Regions from separate parts of the Salegentibacter sp. BLCTC genome, predicted to be linked through region 1. Evidence: riboswitches for the same ligand, from Rfam matches in the RefSeq annotation. Region 1 holds a riboswitch; each other region holds the start of a gene.

Evidence for each region. Region 1 has a riboswitch for cobalamin ahead of metE (5-methyltetrahydropteroyltriglutamate--homocysteine S-methyltransferase). Riboswitches for the same ligand answer to the same signal wherever they lie in the genome.
Region 2: another riboswitch for cobalamin. It lies ahead of GUB10_RS07955 (ribonucleotide-diphosphate reductase subunit beta); the one in region 1 lies ahead of metE (5-methyltetrahydropteroyltriglutamate--homocysteine S-methyltransferase).
Region 3: another riboswitch for cobalamin. It lies ahead of GUB10_RS01345 (TonB-dependent siderophore receptor); the one in region 1 lies ahead of metE (5-methyltetrahydropteroyltriglutamate--homocysteine S-methyltransferase).

Annotation. Positions count from the first base shown of each region.
Region 1 is NZ_WYEW01000011.1:42,012-48,036, reverse strand. Features, by position in the region: gene GUB10_RS13630 (cysteine-rich CWC family protein) at 1-99, opposite strand, end outside; gene metE (5-methyltetrahydropteroyltriglutamate--homocysteine S-methyltransferase) at 124-2,430, opposite strand; cobalamin riboswitch at 2,608-2,795, opposite strand; gene nrfH (cytochrome c nitrite reductase small subunit) at 3,317-3,925, shown strand; gene nrfA (ammonia-forming cytochrome c nitrite reductase) at 3,922-5,424, shown strand; gene ccsA (cytochrome c biogenesis protein) at 5,696-6,025, shown strand, end outside.
Region 2 is NZ_WYEW01000005.1:18,213-24,237, forward strand. Features, by position in the region: gene GUB10_RS07950 (ribonucleoside-diphosphate reductase subunit alpha) at 1-1,111, opposite strand, end outside; gene GUB10_RS07955 (ribonucleotide-diphosphate reductase subunit beta) at 1,153-2,127, opposite strand; cobalamin riboswitch at 2,240-2,375, opposite strand; gene acs (acetate--CoA ligase) at 2,843-4,750, shown strand; gene GUB10_RS07965 (PolC-type DNA polymerase III) at 4,842-5,504, opposite strand; gene GUB10_RS07970 (DUF294 nucleotidyltransferase-like domain-containing protein) at 5,504-6,025, opposite strand, start outside.
Region 3 is NZ_WYEW01000001.1:290,048-296,072, forward strand. Features, by position in the region: gene GUB10_RS01335 (S41 family peptidase) at 1-936, shown strand, start outside; gene GUB10_RS01340 (YncE family protein) at 1,020-2,087, opposite strand; gene GUB10_RS01345 (TonB-dependent siderophore receptor) at 2,091-3,932, opposite strand; cobalamin riboswitch at 3,966-4,263, opposite strand; gene GUB10_RS01350 (ABC transporter substrate-binding protein) at 4,426-5,580, shown strand; gene GUB10_RS01355 (iron ABC transporter permease) at 5,790-6,025, shown strand, end outside.

The sequences.
Region 1 (6,025 bases):
ATCCAGTACCACTTGAGAGCATTGGCAAAGTTCTATAGAGCCAACTTTACATTCAAAGGCTGTTTTACATCTTGGGCAGTATTTTTCTTCGTGCTTCATGGATATTTATAAAAAAAGTTGGTTTTAATTCTCCACCAAAGCAGTTCTTGCCATTTTTGCGGCATTAACCATTGCTTTTAATGCAGCTTCAGTTTCTTCCCATTTCCTGGTTTTTAAACCACAATCTGGATTTACCCAAAGTTGTTCTGCAGGGATTACTTTTTCTGCTTTTTTTAGCAAAGTAAGCATTTCTTCGGCGGCAGGAACCCTGGGGGAATGTATATCATAAACCCCCGGACCAATTTCATTGGGATACTCAAAATCAGAAAAAATTTCCAGCAACTCCATTTGCGATCGGGAGCACTCAATGGTAATCACATCTGCATCCATATTTGCTATACTCTCCATAATATCATTAAACTCAGAATAGCACATGTGTGTATGAATTTGAGTAGAATCTTTTACCCCTGCCGATGCTAATTTAAAACAAGTAACCGCCCAATTTAAATATTCTTTCCAGCCGGATATCCGTAGCGGTAATCCTTCTCTAATGGCAGGTTCGTCAATTTGAATTATTTGAATCCCGGCCTGCTCTAAATCTTTTACTTCTTCACGAATAGCCAAAGCTATTTGTTTACAAGTGGCAGATCTTGGTTGATCGTCTCTAACAAAGGACCATTGCAAGATTGTTACAGGCCCCGTCAACATTCCTTTAACCCATTTATCGGTTAAAGATTGCGCATATTGAGACCAATAAACCGTCATGGCTTCTGGCCTGGAGACATCTCCATATATAATAGGAGGCTTAACACATCGGCTACCGTAACTTTGTACCCAGGCTTTTTTGGTAAACAGAAAACCATCTAATTGCTCTCCAAAATATTCTACCATGTCGTTACGCTCATATTCTCCATGTACAAGAACATCTAGACCTATTTCTTCCTGCCATTTTATGGCATTTTGGGTTTCTTTTTTTAGTAAACTATCATATTCTTCTGCTGATAATTTTCCTTTTTTTAATTGAGCCCTCCAACTCCTCACTTCTTTGGTTTGCGGAAACGAACCAATGGTGGTGGTAGCAAACAAAGGCAAATCCAATACTCTCTGCTGCTCAATCTTTCTTATGCTGAAGGAGTTGGATCTTTGTGAGTCTTTTTCTGAAATTTGACTCACCGCATCTTTCACCTTTTTGTTGTGAATTACCTCTGAAGTTTTTCTACTCTTAACAGCCTCTAAATTCTCTTTAAACTCCTTTAAAAGGGGCGCTTCAGTACTACCGGTAGCCAAAGCCCGAAGAGTTTTTAATTCTCTTACTTTTTGCCGGGCAAAGGCCATCCAGTTCTTAATTTCAGGGTTTATTTCAGTCTCCAAATCAAGATCGTATGGAACATGTAACAACGAACAGGAAGGAGCCAGTAGCAATCTATCAGAACCTATTTTATCCTGTGCCTTTTGAATAAGATGAAGGGAATTTTCAAAATCATTTTTCCAAATATTACGTCCATCTACTATCCCGAGCGATAAATTTAAGCTAGCAGGAATTTCTTCAAGCACCCTGTCTAATTGTGATGGGCATCGCACCAAATCCAGGTGTAACACATCTACCGGAAGCTTTAGAGCCAGGGCAAGATTGTCGTTAAGGCCTTCAAAATAAGTGCTGAGAACAAATCTAAGTTTAGGGAATTTTTTTCTAAGCTCATTATATACAAAAGAGTAGGCATCCCTGGCTTTCTCATCTAGATCTAAAGCTAGAAAAGGCTCGTCAAACTGAATCCATTGTGCTCCTTCTTCCTGTAATTGAGTTAAAAGCTCCTGATAAACCGGCAATAGTTTTTCTGCAAGGTCTATTTTATCAAAACCTCCCTCTTTTTCTTTTCCCAAAAGAAGGTATGTAACCAGTCCAATAATTACAGGTTTAGGCTGAACCCCAGTTTCCTTTGCCTCCTTAAATTCGTTGAGAATCTTATTGGAGTTAAGCTTAAAATGCTGATTTTTGGAAAATTCAGGAACGATATAATGATAATTGGTATCGAACCATTTGGTCATTTCCATGGCGGTAATATCTAAGCCATCTTTTTGATAGCCTCTGGCCATCGCAAAATATAAATCAAGATTGGTTAAATCACTTCTACTTTCAATCTCCCTATAACGTTCAGGAATAGCTCCTACGGTAAGGCTCATATCCAAAACCTGGTCATAATAAGAAAAATCGTTACAGGGAATTAGATCAATTCCTTCGTCTTTTTGAAGCTTCCAGTTTTCATGGCGGCTTTTTTTTCCTACCTGAAGAAGATCCTGAAGTTCACTTTTGCCTGACCAATATTGCTCGCAGGCTTTTTTGAGTTCTCTGTTGCTACCAATTCGCGGATAGCCAAGAATGTGCGTTTGCATTTCTAACTTTTAATAATTAAACAATTTGTTTTAAAAGTCTTTATAAATGCTTCGTAATGCCAGGCGATAAGAAAAAAAAGGAGAAAGAAGATACACCCAAAAAGACATACTTCTCCTGTAAAATAAAAAGTATTATAACGGGTACATCTCTAAGACCTAAGCTTCAAACCGCGAAAGCATTGTCCAATCAGAATAGGCAGGTCTCCTGACTTGTAACGGCTGCTGTCATCCTTCCCGCGTTATGCAGTGGATAATTCTTTGGACAGTAGCTTTATTATGTTACTTACAGTTGCGCGACAGTTCGTGATTCTCACACGATTCCCTATTAATCTACCTTAAGTAAAACCTTTTCTGTTTGATGAAGTATGCTAAAGAACTTATGCGGGATAAAACTAGGGATTATTTATTTAATTTCAAGACTTTCATTGAGCTTAAATAGGGTTCTTGTCACTTAACACCCGAAAGAAATTGATTATAAGCCTTAAACCTTTTAAGGGTACACTACCTCGGTACAAGCCCACAAGGCATTTGATGGAAACATTTTTTTAATTTCGAGCCAAGCCTCAAAGCATTATACCTTTTAGAGGTGCCAATAAAATCTCAGGATTTCCTATTAAGAAATGTTGAAGCTTTCGAAACCCTAAACATTATGAAATATGTTAAAAAAAGACTAACTTCGGGTTTTAATCATCAACAAAAACCTTTTATAACAATATTTAGGTTAAAATAACAATCATTATAAAACAATAAACTGATTCCTTAATATTTTATTGGAACCTGATTAAGGTCATATTTTTATAAGAACAGAGTTTTTAAATTGTGCTAAGTTTTGTAGAATTTACATAAAATTAATAAAGAATAATCAATTTATTACCGCCCCGACCCGATGAAACCATCCTTCAAAATTCTACCTGAACGTGGCTCCAACTGGCGCCAAATTGCTTTATTTTTTATAGCCGTTATTATTGGTTTGGGACTTTTTATGATGAGAGAAGCCAGGGTCACTTCATATCTTTCCGACGATCCACAGGCCTGTGTAAACTGCCATGTAATGACTCCGGTATACAATAGCTGGATGAACAGTTCTCACCGAGAGTGGGCTAATTGTAATGATTGCCATGTTCCTCATGATAATTTTGTAAATAAATACTACTTCAAAGCCAAAGATGGTTTATACCATGCCTCGGTTTTTACTGCCCGGGCCGAGCCAGATGTAATAGAAATGAGAGAAGCTTCACAGGAAGTGGTTCAACAAAACTGCATTAGGTGCCATGTGCAACAGGTTACCCAGGTTAAATATGATGGTTGGATTGAAGATCATAGGGAGAAACGCACCGGCAGGCAATGCTGGAGTTGCCACCAACAGGTTCCTCACGGAAAAATTCACGGCTTACATAGCATTAAATATAATTTAGCACCAATTCCAACCGATAAAGAAGAAATGGTTATCCCCGATTGGTTGGCAGAACAAACCTCCAAAAAATTACAAGAATGAAAAACAAAGTTCTTTTTATTGTTACTATTATTGTTGTGTTTCTTTTGGGGCTATTAGCCTCGAGTATCATCAACAGAAAATCTGAGGCAAAATATGAGTTTGTGCCCAAAGTGGAAATTAGTGAAAATGAACCCAGAAATGAAGTTTGGGGGGAGAATTACCCAAAGGAATACCAGTCTTATCTTCAAACAAAAGATACCACATTTAGATCTTTTCAAGGAGGCTCGTCTATGATTGATGTTTTAGAGGAAGACCCCAACCTGGTAATTCTTTTTGCCGGTTACGGATTCTCTAAAGACTATAATCAGGGACGCGGACACGCCTATGCTATAGAAGATATTCATAACACCTTAAGAACCGGTGGCCCCGAAGGAGAAGGAGATGGCCCAATGCCCTCTACCTGCTGGACCTGTAAAAGCCCCGATGTTCCCCGCCTTATGGATGAGATTGGCGTAACTGAATTTTACAGTGGTAAATGGGCCGATAAAGGAGACCAGGTGGTAAACCCAATTGGCTGTGCCGATTGTCACGATCCCAAAAGCATGAAACTTCGTATTACAAGACCTGCCCTAGTTGAGGCCTTTGACGCTATGGGCAAAGATATCAACGATGCTACCCATAACGAGATGCGTTCCCTTGTTTGCGCGCAATGTCACGTGGAATACTATTTTAATAAAGATCTTCCCGGTAAAGAAGGAGTGCCTTATCTTGTTTTCCCCTGGAAAGAAGGTATGAGTGTGGAAGACATGGAAAAATACTATGATAATATAGAATTTTCAGACTGGACCCACCAGTTAAGTAAAGCACCCATGCTGAAAGCACAACACCCCGGATATGAAACCTTTAAAACCGGTGTACACGCAGATAGAGGGGTTTCTTGTGCAGATTGCCATATGCCGTATAAAAGCGAAGGCGGCCAGAAATTTACCGATCACCATATCCAGTCTCCACTTAACAATACCTCAAATGCCTGCCAGGTATGCCATAGAGAAGAATCAAAAAAGTTGATTGAAAATGTTTATGAAAGACAGGCAAAATCTACTGAGAACAGGTTAAAACTTGAAGATTTATTGGTAAGAGCCCATTTAGAAGCTAAAAAATGTTGGGATTTAGGTGCAACAGAAGAGCAAATGAAAGATATACTTACAGATATTCGCCACGCACAATGGCGATGGGATTTTTCGGCTGCAGCTCACGGAGCTTCATTCCATGCACCGGTAGAGATTGCTAGAGTTATAGGTGGAGGCCTTGTAAAAGCTCAGGATGCCCGACTTAAGTTAAGTCGTTTGTTGGCCGACCTTGGCCATAACAAGCCTATTGAAATGCCCGACATTAACACCAAAGAAAAAGCTCAAAAATATATTGGCCTGGATATAGAGAAGCTTGAGGCTGAAAAAGAGCGCTTCAAAGAAAACCTTCTTCCTAAATGGATGGAACAAGCCGAAGAGCGAGAAGCAAAAATGGATACAAAAAAAGCAGTAACCTCAACAGAAGAATAAATTAATTCCCTATAAGTCAACGAAGCACCAAACAAATAGATTTTTTGATTTCGAAACAAGTTTCGGAGTATAATTAAGGATTGATTTATATGGGAGGATGTCTCAAAAAGTTCTAAAAATCGTCATTTTAGGTTTATTTTTCAGCGTTTAAAAGGCTGAAAACTTATTAGAACCTCGAAATAAATTCGGGGTGAATTCTACAAAAAATTTAGCTTGACCATATCTAACTTTTAGACAACCTCCCATATTTTATAGAGAAAAAAGAAATTAAATGAAGAAATTATACAAGCTCTTTGCATCACCGGTTTTAGCTATCATCTTATTGTTTGCCTACGCTATAGCAATGGCCGTCGCTACCTTTGTAGAAAATGATTTTGGCACCGCAACTGCCTGGCAATTAATTTACGACTCCCTATGGTTTGAGCTCATCATGCTTGGGCTGGGGTTAAGCTTTTTAGCCAATACTTTTAAATATAACCTCTGGAGAAAGGAAAAATGGGCCATCCTACTATTTCATTTGGCATTTATTGTAATACTTATTGGTGCGGGAATTACCAGGTATACTTCTTACGGAGGAATTATGCGAATTCGTGAGGGTGCA
Region 2 (6,025 bases), on a different contig from region 1:
CTTTGGTTGCTTTTTCACTTATATCTTTAAAAATGTTATTGGTTAAACCTTTAGCTTTTAAACCTTCAAAAGGAATTCTGTTTTTTTGCAGGTACGAATGCCAACCCATTACACCAAGCCCCAGGGCCCTATGTCTTTTGGCAAACTTGTTGGCCGATGCCAGGTAATGGTTTCCTTCAGTTTTTGCAATGAACTCCTGTAAAACAGCATCTAAGAAATAGATGGCTAATTTTACAGCTTCGGTATCTTTCCATTCGTCGTAAAGCTCCAGGTTCATAGAAGAAAGGCAGCAAATAAAAGACTCGTCTTTGGTAGAAGGCAAAGCAATTTCTGAACAAAGGTTGCTGGAATGGATGGTGTAATTTTTATCTTTATACACCTCTGGTTTAAATCGGTTAATATTGTCTTTAAAGAAGATATAAGGCAAACCTTTTTGCTGCCTACTTTCCAAAACTTTTGCCCAAATCTCTCTTTTATCCCTGTCGCCGTCTATCATTTCCTGCATCCAGTAATCGGGAACACTAACGCCGTAGAATAGGTTCTGAATAGGATTTCCTATATTTTTTATTTCTAAAAACTCTTTAATATCGGGGTGATCTATATCAAGATAAGCTGCAAAAGCTCCACGACGCACACCGCCCTGTGAAATAGTATCCATAGCTGTGTCGAAAAGCTTCATAAAACTGGTAGCACCACTACTTTTGCCGTTGTCTGTTACTGCACTTCCCCTTCCTCTTAATTCTCCGAAATAACCGGAAGTTCCGCCACCAATTTTGGTTTGCATAATTACTTCGCCCAATTTATGGGTAATCCCTTCAATATTATCTGGTACGTATACATTAAAGCAAGAAATAGGTAATCCGCGCTCTGTACCCATATTTGCCCAAATGGGTGAGCTTAAACTCATCCAGCCGCGTTCTATCATTTCTATAAAAGCTTCGGCCAGTTCGGGCTTATAAAGTCTTTTTGCAGCTGCATTTGCAACGCGTTCTATAGCCGATTTTGCGGTTTCTCCTTTTAATAAATAACCGCGATTTAATATTTGCTGGCTCTCTTCGTTAAGCCACCATAGGCGCTCCTGTTTTGTTTCTTTAAGTATTGCTTCGGGCATTTTACTGTATTTTTAAGTTGAATTATTTTTGTGGAAAACCTTTAAAAAAGATCATCTGCGGTAATACTTTTATCGTGTTTGGTATAATCTACCGGGCGTTTGGCAAAAAAATCGTCCAAACTGTTGGCAAAAACTTCCTCCTCAAACCATAGCATCGCTTTATAATCATATTCTGAAACGAAATAAAGCTTCTCTAAACCTATTTTTTCAAGGCTATCGTCTACTCGGTATTTCATAAAATTAAGTAGGTCTTCCTTTTTGCACTGTTCTAAAGAACCATCCTCGAAGATCCAATCCAGAATCTCAGATTCTACCTCCATAGAATGGGATATAATTTCCCTTATTTGGGTTTTGGTTTCTTCATTAAAGAATTCAGGGAACTCTTTTTTAATTTGGTTTACAATGTAAATTCCGGCATTGGCATGAATTTGCTCATCTACCGAGGTCCATGCAATTATATTGCTCACGTTTTTCATCACTCCTTTAAATCTGCTAAAGGAAAGAATAATGGCAAACTGACTAAAAAGGGAAACATTTTCAATTAAAATGGAGAATAAAATAAGGGAAAACACGTATTTTTTTTCGTCTGAAGATTTTGTATTTGCTAAAGCTTCAGAGAGATAAGCTACACGTTTTTTAATAACAGGAGTTTCAATTAATTTCTCAAACTCATTATTATACCCAAGTACTTCAAGCAAGCGGGAGTAAGCTTCAGAATGTCTAAATTCACATTCGGCGAATGTACTTCCCAGGCCGTTGAATTCTGGTTTTGGTAGGTGTTGATACAAGTCTCCCCAAAAGGATTTTACAGCTACTTCAATTTGCGCAATAGCTAAAAGGCTTCTTTTAATAACCTGTTTTTCATTTTCACTAAGATGCGAATGAAAATCCTGGACATCAGCTGTAAAGTCTACTTCAGAATGTACCCAAAATGATTTATTTATAGCTTCGGTAAACTGAAGAATCTCGGGATATTCGAAAGGTTTGTAATTCACCCGCTTTTGAAAAATATTCATATCACTTTTGTTTTGGTTTTTAAATCAAAAGCATAAAAGTAATAGTTGTCTTAAGGGAAGTTTACTTGTGATAAATACACAATTTCCTGGACATTTACTTTTTATGCGAAAGCAAAAGTCAACCCGGTCGGAAAGGTAATCTGGCTTGTAGTTGAACCTACTTTACAGTTGCGCAACAGCTCATGAATTTCACATGATTCCCCTTATTTATTGAAAAAGACAATAACCACCGGTATGATTTTACAAAAGTAAAGTTATAAGTAATAAGCGACCCTTTTATAGAAAAACTACGGAGTTATAAACATAGTTTTTCACAAGTTTATTTACTCGATAATCGAGATTTAATATTCACAAGTTTACTTCCAAACTTAAAATGACTATCCATAACATGTCTCGTTGGCTTTAGAAGGTAATTTGTTGACTATTAAAATTTTGGGATTCGTAATCCTTATTATCTGGAGGCGTTATTATAAAAAAGCTATTTAAAAACTATCTTTTTTATAATTTTTAAATCTAAAAGCTTAATTAGCCAATTAATTTTCTGCTTTTATGGAGAAATCATCTATTCTATTGAACTTGTAATAAAACTTGAACTGGAAGAATGTTAAACAAACATTTGAATGTCTAGTTTTATTGGATTTTTATAAATTGCAGGAAAGATATTTTATATTTTTCATTATTAATCTACGTAACCATCAACATATTTATTTAAGTTATGAGTAATTATCATATTAAGAATTTAGAAGAGTATTTTCAAGTGTATAGAAAATCGGTTAGAGAGCCTGAAAATTTTTGGGAAGAAGTTGCCGAAGAACATTTCACCTGGCGAAAAAAATGGGACAATGTATTGAGCTGGGACTTTAATAAACCTGAAGTAAAGTGGTTTGAAAATGCAAAACTTAATATTACAGAGAACTGTATAGATCGTTACCTTTTTACCAATGCAGATAGAACCGCCATTATTTGGGAGCCAAACGGTACCGAAGAGGAGGCTCAACATATTTCTTATAAAGAACTTCATAAAAAAGTAAATAAATTTGCAAATGTTTTAAAGTCTAAAGGAATAGAAAAAGGCGATAGGGTTTGTATTTACCTGCCTATGATTCCAGAACTTGCAGTAGCTATGTTGGCTTGTGCTCGTATTGGAGCTATACACTCTGTTGTTTTTGCAGGCTTTTCTTCAAAAGCCCTGGCTACCAGAACAAATGATGCCGATTGTAAAATGCTTATAACTTCAGATGGTTCTTACCGCGGAAATAAGACTATAGACTTAAAAGGGATTGTAGATAAAGCTCTGGAAGAATGTCCAGGAGTAAAAAGTGTTTTGGTTGCAAAACGTATAAATTCTGATATTAATATGAAAGAAGGACGCGACCAATGGTTGCAGCCTTTGTTAGATGAAGCTTCAGACCAATGTGAAGCAACCACTATGGATGCCGAAGACCCATTGTTTATTTTGTATACTTCGGGCTCTACCGGAAAACCTAAGGGAATGTTGCATACAACTGCGGGTTATATGGTTTATAGTGCTTATACTTTTAAAAATGTATTTCAATATAAAGAAGGAGATGTATACTGGTGTACAGCTGATATTGGTTGGATAACCGGCCATTCTTATATATTATATGGTCCTCTAGCCAATGGTGCAACTACAGTGATGTTTGAAGGGGTGCCTTCATATCCAGACGCAGGCAGATTTTGGGATGTAGTGGAGAAGCATAAAGTTAATCAGTTCTATACCGCTCCAACAGCCATTAGATCGCTAGCTAAACGAAATATAGAATTTGTTGAAAAACACGATTTGTCTTCCTTAAAAGTATTGGGAACAGTTGGGGAGCCTATTAACGAGGAGGCCTGGCATTGGTATAACGATAATGTAGGAAAGAATAAAAGTCCTATTGTAGATACCTGGTGGCAAACAGAAACAGGAGGAATCATGATTTCGCCATTGCCATATGTAACTCCGGTGAAACCTACCTATGCCACTTTACCATTTCCTGGAATTCAACCTGCTATTATGGATGAAAATGGGGAAGAGCTAAGTGGAAACCAGGTAGATGGCCGTTTGTGTATTAAATATCCCTGGCCGTCTATGGCAAGAACTGTTTGGAGAGATCATGAGCGTTATAAGACAACTTACTTCTCTACCTTTAAAAATATGTATTTTACCGGGGATGGAGCTCTTAGGGATGAGGTAGGTTACTACCGAATAACAGGACGAGTAGATGACGTGATTATTGTATCGGGTCACAACTTAGGAACAGCACCAATTGAAGATGCTATAGATGAACACCCTGCAGTGGCAGAATCTGCCGTAGTGGGCTTCCCTCATGAAGTAAAAGGAAATGCACTTTATGCATTTGTGATTTTAAAAGAAGTTGGGGAATCAAGAAATCACGACAATTTACGAAATGAAATTCACCAACAAATTAAAGATAAGGTAGGGCCTATTGCTAAACCTGAGAAAATTCAATTTGTTGCGGGACTTCCAAAAACACGTAGTGGAAAAATTATGCGTAGAATTTTAAGAAAAATCGCATCAAAACAAACCGAAAATCTAGGTGATACATCTACCTTATTAAACCCTGAAATTGTAGATGAAATTATAAAAAAGGCACTTTAAAAAAATACTGCTTTATACGTAAGGTCTCATGGTTTTCTAAAATCTGTGAGGCCTTTTTTTTGAGAAAACCTTGATAAACGTGTGAAATGAATTAATACCTAAACAGTTTTTTAAGTTTCAACTTATTATCGGTATTTAATTTTCCAAGAATTGTAATAAATGCAACAGCAGTAATAAAGGCATCTCCTGCTGCCGTGTGGCGATCTTTAATATCTATATGATAAGTTTCAGCAATTTCATCTAGCGAATAATTTCTTTCCCTATTAATAAGATTTGAGATTATTCTTGTGCCCCGGTAGAGTTTTACGGTATCCAAGACTTTGTTTTTTAATTTTGGAAGTCCCATTCGGGCAAGTGCCTGGTTTAGCATTCCAATATCAAAACCTGCGTGATGGGCTACCAGAACTGAATTTCCTATATATTTTAAGAATGCTTTTACCGCTTCTTCCTCTTGCAGGGTTTCTATACGCTCGTTTTGTATAATCCCATGAATTTTAACCGTTTTAGGGTTAAATGTTTCCTGGGAAATATACTCTTCAAATCCGTCTGCTACATCAATAGACTTATTGGTAATGCCTACCGCACCAATACATAGCATTCTGTCTTTAATGAGATCAAAGCCTGTGGTTTCGGTATCAAAAACGACAAAACGGGTATGTTCAATTTCTTTAGAAGGTTTCTCCTGAAATTTTGCTTCATACTTTTTCCAGAAATCCGGAAAATCTTCACGCTTTTTTTTAAATATGTTTAGCATTATATATAAGGAGTTACTTCGAATCTAAATTTTATTAATTCCTGTACCTGTCTAATACTTTTAAAACAACGCTTTAATTTTATCTTTTCTTCTTTACTTAAGTTCTCCAGGTCTATATACCTGCCACTATTTCTATTCTTTAAACCTTGCTTGGTTCTAAATTTAATTAAGACTTTGGAAGCGTAAGCACAGGCCAGGAATAAATCTTTATTATTCGGCTCTAATTGTGCTAATTTTTCAAAGCGTTCTGCGGTATTGCTAATATTTCTTACCTGATGCTGTAAAATTAGTAGTCTTGCAGCATCGGTTATTGGAGTGATTGCACGTTTTTTTATATCAAAAAAATCTTTGTTTTCTCCATTCTGTTCTACTAAAAATTGCCGGAAAAAACCTAGAGGGGAAGGGTTTCTTAAAGTTGTGGCCCCCATAACACTATAGAATTTTTTATTGTTTTGTGTTAAACTAAAAATATGGTTAGCCAGCTCATTTGAGAGTTTGATGTTACCGTAAGAAATATCAAA
Region 3 (6,025 bases), on a different contig from region 1:
GATGGTTATGAAATTTCTTTAGCTGAAGTAAATGATAATGTAATTAGTGAAACCGGTGAAACTATTGCTTTAACCAGAGAACAAATTACCGAAAATCCGGTTTTACTGGCAAAAACCCTTGATGTAAATGGTACAAAGGTAGGTTACGTGATGTACAACTCATTTACCGCCGATTTTGACGCTGAGTTAAACGCTGCTTTTGGAAAATTAAAAGCTGAAGGTGCACAAGCACTTGTACTTGACCTTCGTTATAATGGCGGTGGAAATGTGGAAACTGCAGTGGATCTTTCCAGTATGATTACCGGGCAATTTGAAGGGGAGATTTTTTCTAAACAAAGATGGAACGATCTTTTACAGAATGAATTCACCCAGGAAGAACTTGTAGACCGTTTTAACGATAAAATAAGAACAGGCGAGGCTATTAACAGCCTAAACTTAAATGAAGTTCATATTATTGGAACCAGTTTTACCGCTTCAGCAAGTGAATTAGTGATGAATGGACTCTCTCCTTATATAAATATGGTACATGTTGGCGACACCACAGTTGGTAAATTTCAAGCGGCCGCTCCTTTGTACGATTCGCCAAACTTTAACAAACAAAACCGTAATCCTAATCATAAATATGTAATTCAACCACTCATTTATGAATCTAAAAATGCTAATGAAGACGCTTATTACGAAATGGGGTTAATTCCTGATATTACGGTTAGCGAGGGCTATACTAACCTTATAGAATTAGGATCCCCTGAAGAGCCTATGCTTGCTGCAGCTCTTGCCGATATAACCGGAAACAAAATGGCCATTCCAGCAGTTTCTTACGATATCAGGTTTACTAAAATTGGAGAAAGAGGTGAGACTGATGTTGATTATCAGAGAATGTATATTGATAAAATCCCAGAAGAAGTTAGGAAAAAAGCAGTAGAATTACAGAAGTAATTCTTTAAACTAAAAGGAAAAGCTCCGTTTCATTAATGAAACGGGGCTTTTTTATATAAGCAAATAACAGAAAAACAATATAGTTAGTCGTTAAAGTAGAAGCCATTAGGACCTATACCAACTTCAATGTTTTCAAGTAACTCCCCACTAATAGTATAAATTTCAACAAAACTATTTGAAGAAAAATCACCTCCATCTGCAATGTAAATTTTATCCTCGTCTACCTCAAATCCATACATAACTCCCCACTGTGAATCACTGTTATACGAAAACAACGCATCCTCAGGTGCAGTTTCAGCATTTACACTCATACTATAAACTGATTTACCTACAGTGTAGTAAACCATTTCATCTTCTAATTCAAGGTTAACTGCACTTCCCGATTCAGTATTTATTTCAACCTCATCTATTATAGCACCAGTGGCTAAATCAATTTTTTCCAGTTTAGCACTACTCAAAGCATAAATAATCCCATCTTCAATTTCAAAAGAATTTAAAGCATTTTCTGTTACAATAGTATTTATAATTTCACCTGAAGCAGAGTCTATTACCGCTATATCACTACCGCTACCAAAGGCAGCTTTTTGAACGTAAATTAATCCATCTTCTTCGTGAATATATTCTATAACAGTATTTGTTTTAATAGTTTTTTCAACTTCCAAAGATTCCAGGTCAATTATAGCTACAAAATCATCAAATTCAGTGGCTCCAGGAGCTTCGTAAGTTCCTTGATTAGTTACAAATATTTTCCCGTTTTCTATTACTCCGTATCTTGGTGAGATCAGTCCGGATTCTATTCTATCAACATATTCAAAAGTATAGCGATTTACAATGGTGATCATATTCGATCCATTTGATACTATATATGCTAAATCATCTTCAAAAAAAATAGATTGCGCATACTGTCCCAGATCATCTTCTGTGGCTTCTTTTTTATAGATTTCATTTGTTACATTTTGGAATGTATTATCTATAAAGGTAACACTACCGCCACTACCGCTATTTCCCTCATTCAGTACAAAAAAACCATTGGTATAATCTCCTTCCGCTTGTGGCCCATCGGGATCAACAATATCATCGTCACTACTACAGGAATTTAATAAAAGCCCTCCTATTAAGGCCATAGACAATAGTTTGCTAATTCTCTTCATTGTTTAAAAATTAAGGTTTAGGTATATATTAAAATTTCTACCGGGCATCCACCGGTTTTCTACACTTTGGTATGCTTCATCAAAAATATTGAGTACTCTTGCCCCAATTTTATAGCTATGCTTTTTTCCAAAATCATAGCCTATTCCCAGGTTTGAAACCGTATAGGCATCCATATTATAACGAGCATTATTATCTGACCTGGTAAACGCCTCGCCGGTATATAGAAGCTGATAATCCAGACTTAACTTTTTAAAAGTATAGGTAAAGGCAGCCGTAGCTTTATGAAAGGGTACATAAATAAGCTGGTACCCGGTATTCATATCTTCTGAAACGGTATAAGCATAAGTTGCAGAAGCACCTATACTATGATTTTTTAAAATATTTTTTTGCCAATTAGTGAGTACCTCAAAGCCATAGGTTTCTACTTTCTCTTCATTTATTGGACGCCAGGCCCCTGTTTCTGAGGGTAGCCAACGAATCATATCATCAATTTGGTTGTAATAACCGGTAAGGCTAAAATTTAAATTTTTATAGTTAAAATGCTTTCCAAGTTCTACCTGGTTGGAGGTTTCAGGATTAAGATTGGGATTTCCGGCGCCCGTCCAATACAGGTCGTTATACGTTGGAATTCTAAAATTTCTGGAAGCGTTTATTTTAAAACTATATAAATTGGTTACATCGTAATTAAGACCCGCCGAAAACAATAACGGACTCTCATAATTATTGGTAACTTCTTTTCTTAAACCCAATTCGTACTGAAGTTTCTTAAACGGCCGGTGTTTCATTAAAAATGCCGAAGAAAAAATATTCCTGGTATTTTCAGTAATTCCCGATCCCGTTCCATCGGTATAGGTATTGGTTAATAAAGCATTAAATTGCAATGTATTTGAAGGTGTGTATTTTATATCATACTTTCCTATGGTAGTCTTTGCTGCTCCAAACGTATAATTATTGGAAGCAATATTTGGATAATATCTATAGTTTTCATCCAAATAGGCCAACCTGGCTACCGAGATAAAATTGCCAAACTCACTAACCCATTCCAATAAATTCCGTGAATTTACATTACTGTATTTGGTTTTAGTTTCTGAAGGCCTTATCAATGAAAAATGACGTTCTCCTTCAAAAACTTCACTGTAAAACTTTAAGGTATTTCTTTTAGTAAACCTATATGCCAAACCAATATTTAGGTTATTGTTATAAAAGCTCCCATTTACGTTCTTCTTTCCTTTCAGCGGCCATTCATAATCATTATCTGAAGAGTTTCTGGCAAGAGCGGCACTTAAGCTCCATTTTTTGGTTGAAGTTTTAATTTTATATCGAGCATCTAAGGTGTTAAAACTCCCGTATTGTAAAAATAAATCCTGTTTTGTTTTTCCACTAAAATCAAGTTGGGTATTTAAGTGAATACTTCCGCCAATAGCCCCAGAGCCATACACAACACTTCCACCCCCACCACGAACACTTATATTATCAAATCCGCCCGCGTTTATGGTATTAAAGTCGGTTTGACCGTTAAATTGAGAATTAATATTAATTCCATTCCATAAAACCGCGGTTTGAGACGCAGTTGTTCCACGAAAAGATGGCGAAGAAACCATTCCCAGGCCATTTTCTTTAAAATAGATATTGGTATTAAAATTTAAAGCTGAAGTAAGTAGTGCTCCGTTTTTCTTTAAAACCGAATCGTTTAAAACGCTTACATGCTGTCCGGTAGAGAAATCTCTTAGTTTAATATCGGTTAAAAACACCTCGTCCAAAACGTTTATAGTATCGTTTTGAGCCCATAATGGCAAGCCACAAAGCAAGCCAAGAAATAAAATATAAAATTGTCTATTTTTCATCTGCCCCCTGACTTTTATCCCGAAAGTCTAAGAATTAATTAGTACTATTTTGGCAGGTCTCCTGGCTCGCGTCTTGTTGTTTACCTTCCCATCCTTAACTAAGAACAGTGGTTTTTGAAGTGATAACAACAAGCATTCTGATTTAAAAATCAGAACTTAGCTTACAGTTGCGGGAACAGCTCAGGCTTAACAAAAGTTAGAAGGAAGAAGTTTGAAACACGAATAAAATATTCTTTCCTGGTATTTTGTACTTCTAACTTCGTACTTTTTTCCTGATTCCCTTTTAATCGGCGTGATAAAACACATCCGAACCAAAAATTTCAGTGCGAAATTAAACATTTATACGAGTTGTAACTATTAAATTCTAAATAATATTACTTTTGACAATTCCTCTTCCAAAAATATCTGAAACACTATGTTCAAGACAAACAAGGTTTCATTCTGGAAAATGAGAAAAAGCAAGTTTCAGTCAATTAGATTTAAGCGTATTAAAATGAAAAATAAGTTTACCTGGATTCTTAATTTTGTTATTCTATTTCTATTCCTAACTGCATGTAAGAATAACCAGAACGAACAAAAAACAACTTCTAAAAAGCTTGAAACAGCGCTTGAATTAAGTTACGCTAAGAGTTTTAGTATCAAAACATTTAATGATTTCTACCTAATAGAACTAAAATCTCCCTGGCCTAATGCCAAAGAGCCCTTCACTTATCTTCTTTTTAAGGAAAATGCTCAAATCCCAAAAGATTTAGAGTATGATCAAAAAGTGCAAATTCCGGTAAAAAAAATGGTTGTTACTTCTACCACTCATATTCCGGCACTCGAAGCTTTAAATGAAGAAAACAGCCTTATTGGTTTCCCGGGCTTAGATTATATCTCTTCTGAAAAAACCAGAAAACTGATTAATTCCGGCAAAATTAAAGAGTTGGGGAAAAACGAAAATATCAATACCGAAATACTTATAGACCTGGAACCCGAAGTAGTTATTGGTTTTGCTATAGATGCGAATAACAAAACCCTGGAAACAATTCAAAAAATGGGAATTCCGGTGATGTACAACGGCGATTGGACAGAAAAAACTCCACTTGGAAAAGCAGAATGGATCAAGTTTTTTGGTGCTTTTTACGATAAGTTAGCTGAAGCCGAAGAAGAGTTTGAATCTATTGAAAAAGCTTATAAAGAAGCTAAAGATTTAGCAAAGTCGGCTAGAAATACCCCAAAAGTCTTAAGTGGTGCTATGTATAAAGACCAATGGTATTTACCTTACGGAAACTCATGGCATGCACAGTTTATTAAAGACGCCAATGCTAATTACGTATATTCTGACACCCGTGGAAACGGCAGCATGGCATTATCTTTTGAAAGTGTGCTGGAAAAAGCCCAGGACGCCGATTTTTGGATAAGTGCCGGACAGTTTACTTCTTACTCGCAACTTTTAGAAGAATCGGAACATTACAGGCAATTTGAAGTGTTTCAGAAAAAAAATGTTTACAGCGTAAGCCTTACTAAAGGTGAAACCGGCGGAGTAATTTATTTTGAACTTGGCCCGCAACGCCCAGATTTAGTACTAAAAGACCTGGTTGCTATATTTCACCCAGATCTACTTCCTAATTACGAAACTACTTTTTTTAAGGCTCTGGAAGAGTAATTTAGTAGCTTCAAGGCACTGGTTAAAACCTTATCTAAAAGTTTTTTTTGAATCCCCAAGCAGATATCTAAAGTGCATAAACCTGTTATACTCCATCACCTGAAAGTTTAAAATGGCCTAATATAGGCATCCATTTTTTATTATGCTTCTTCATTAATTTTATCTCCTCATTTTATTTCAGATATTTACACCCAAATAAATAACCGGTCTTGTTACATTCCCAAAAATATGTTCTTCCACTGGTACTCCTTTTTCTGGGAGTGCTATTTCTTGGATTTTTGAATATTAGCCTGGGCTCGGTAAATATTCCATTTAAAGATGTTTTTGCCTCTATTTTTAACCTGGAAGTCTCTAAAGAAACCTGGCGATATATTATTGTGGAATATAGGTTACCAAAAGCCATCACAGCCATTATAACCGGTTCTGGATTGGCCATTAGCGGGTT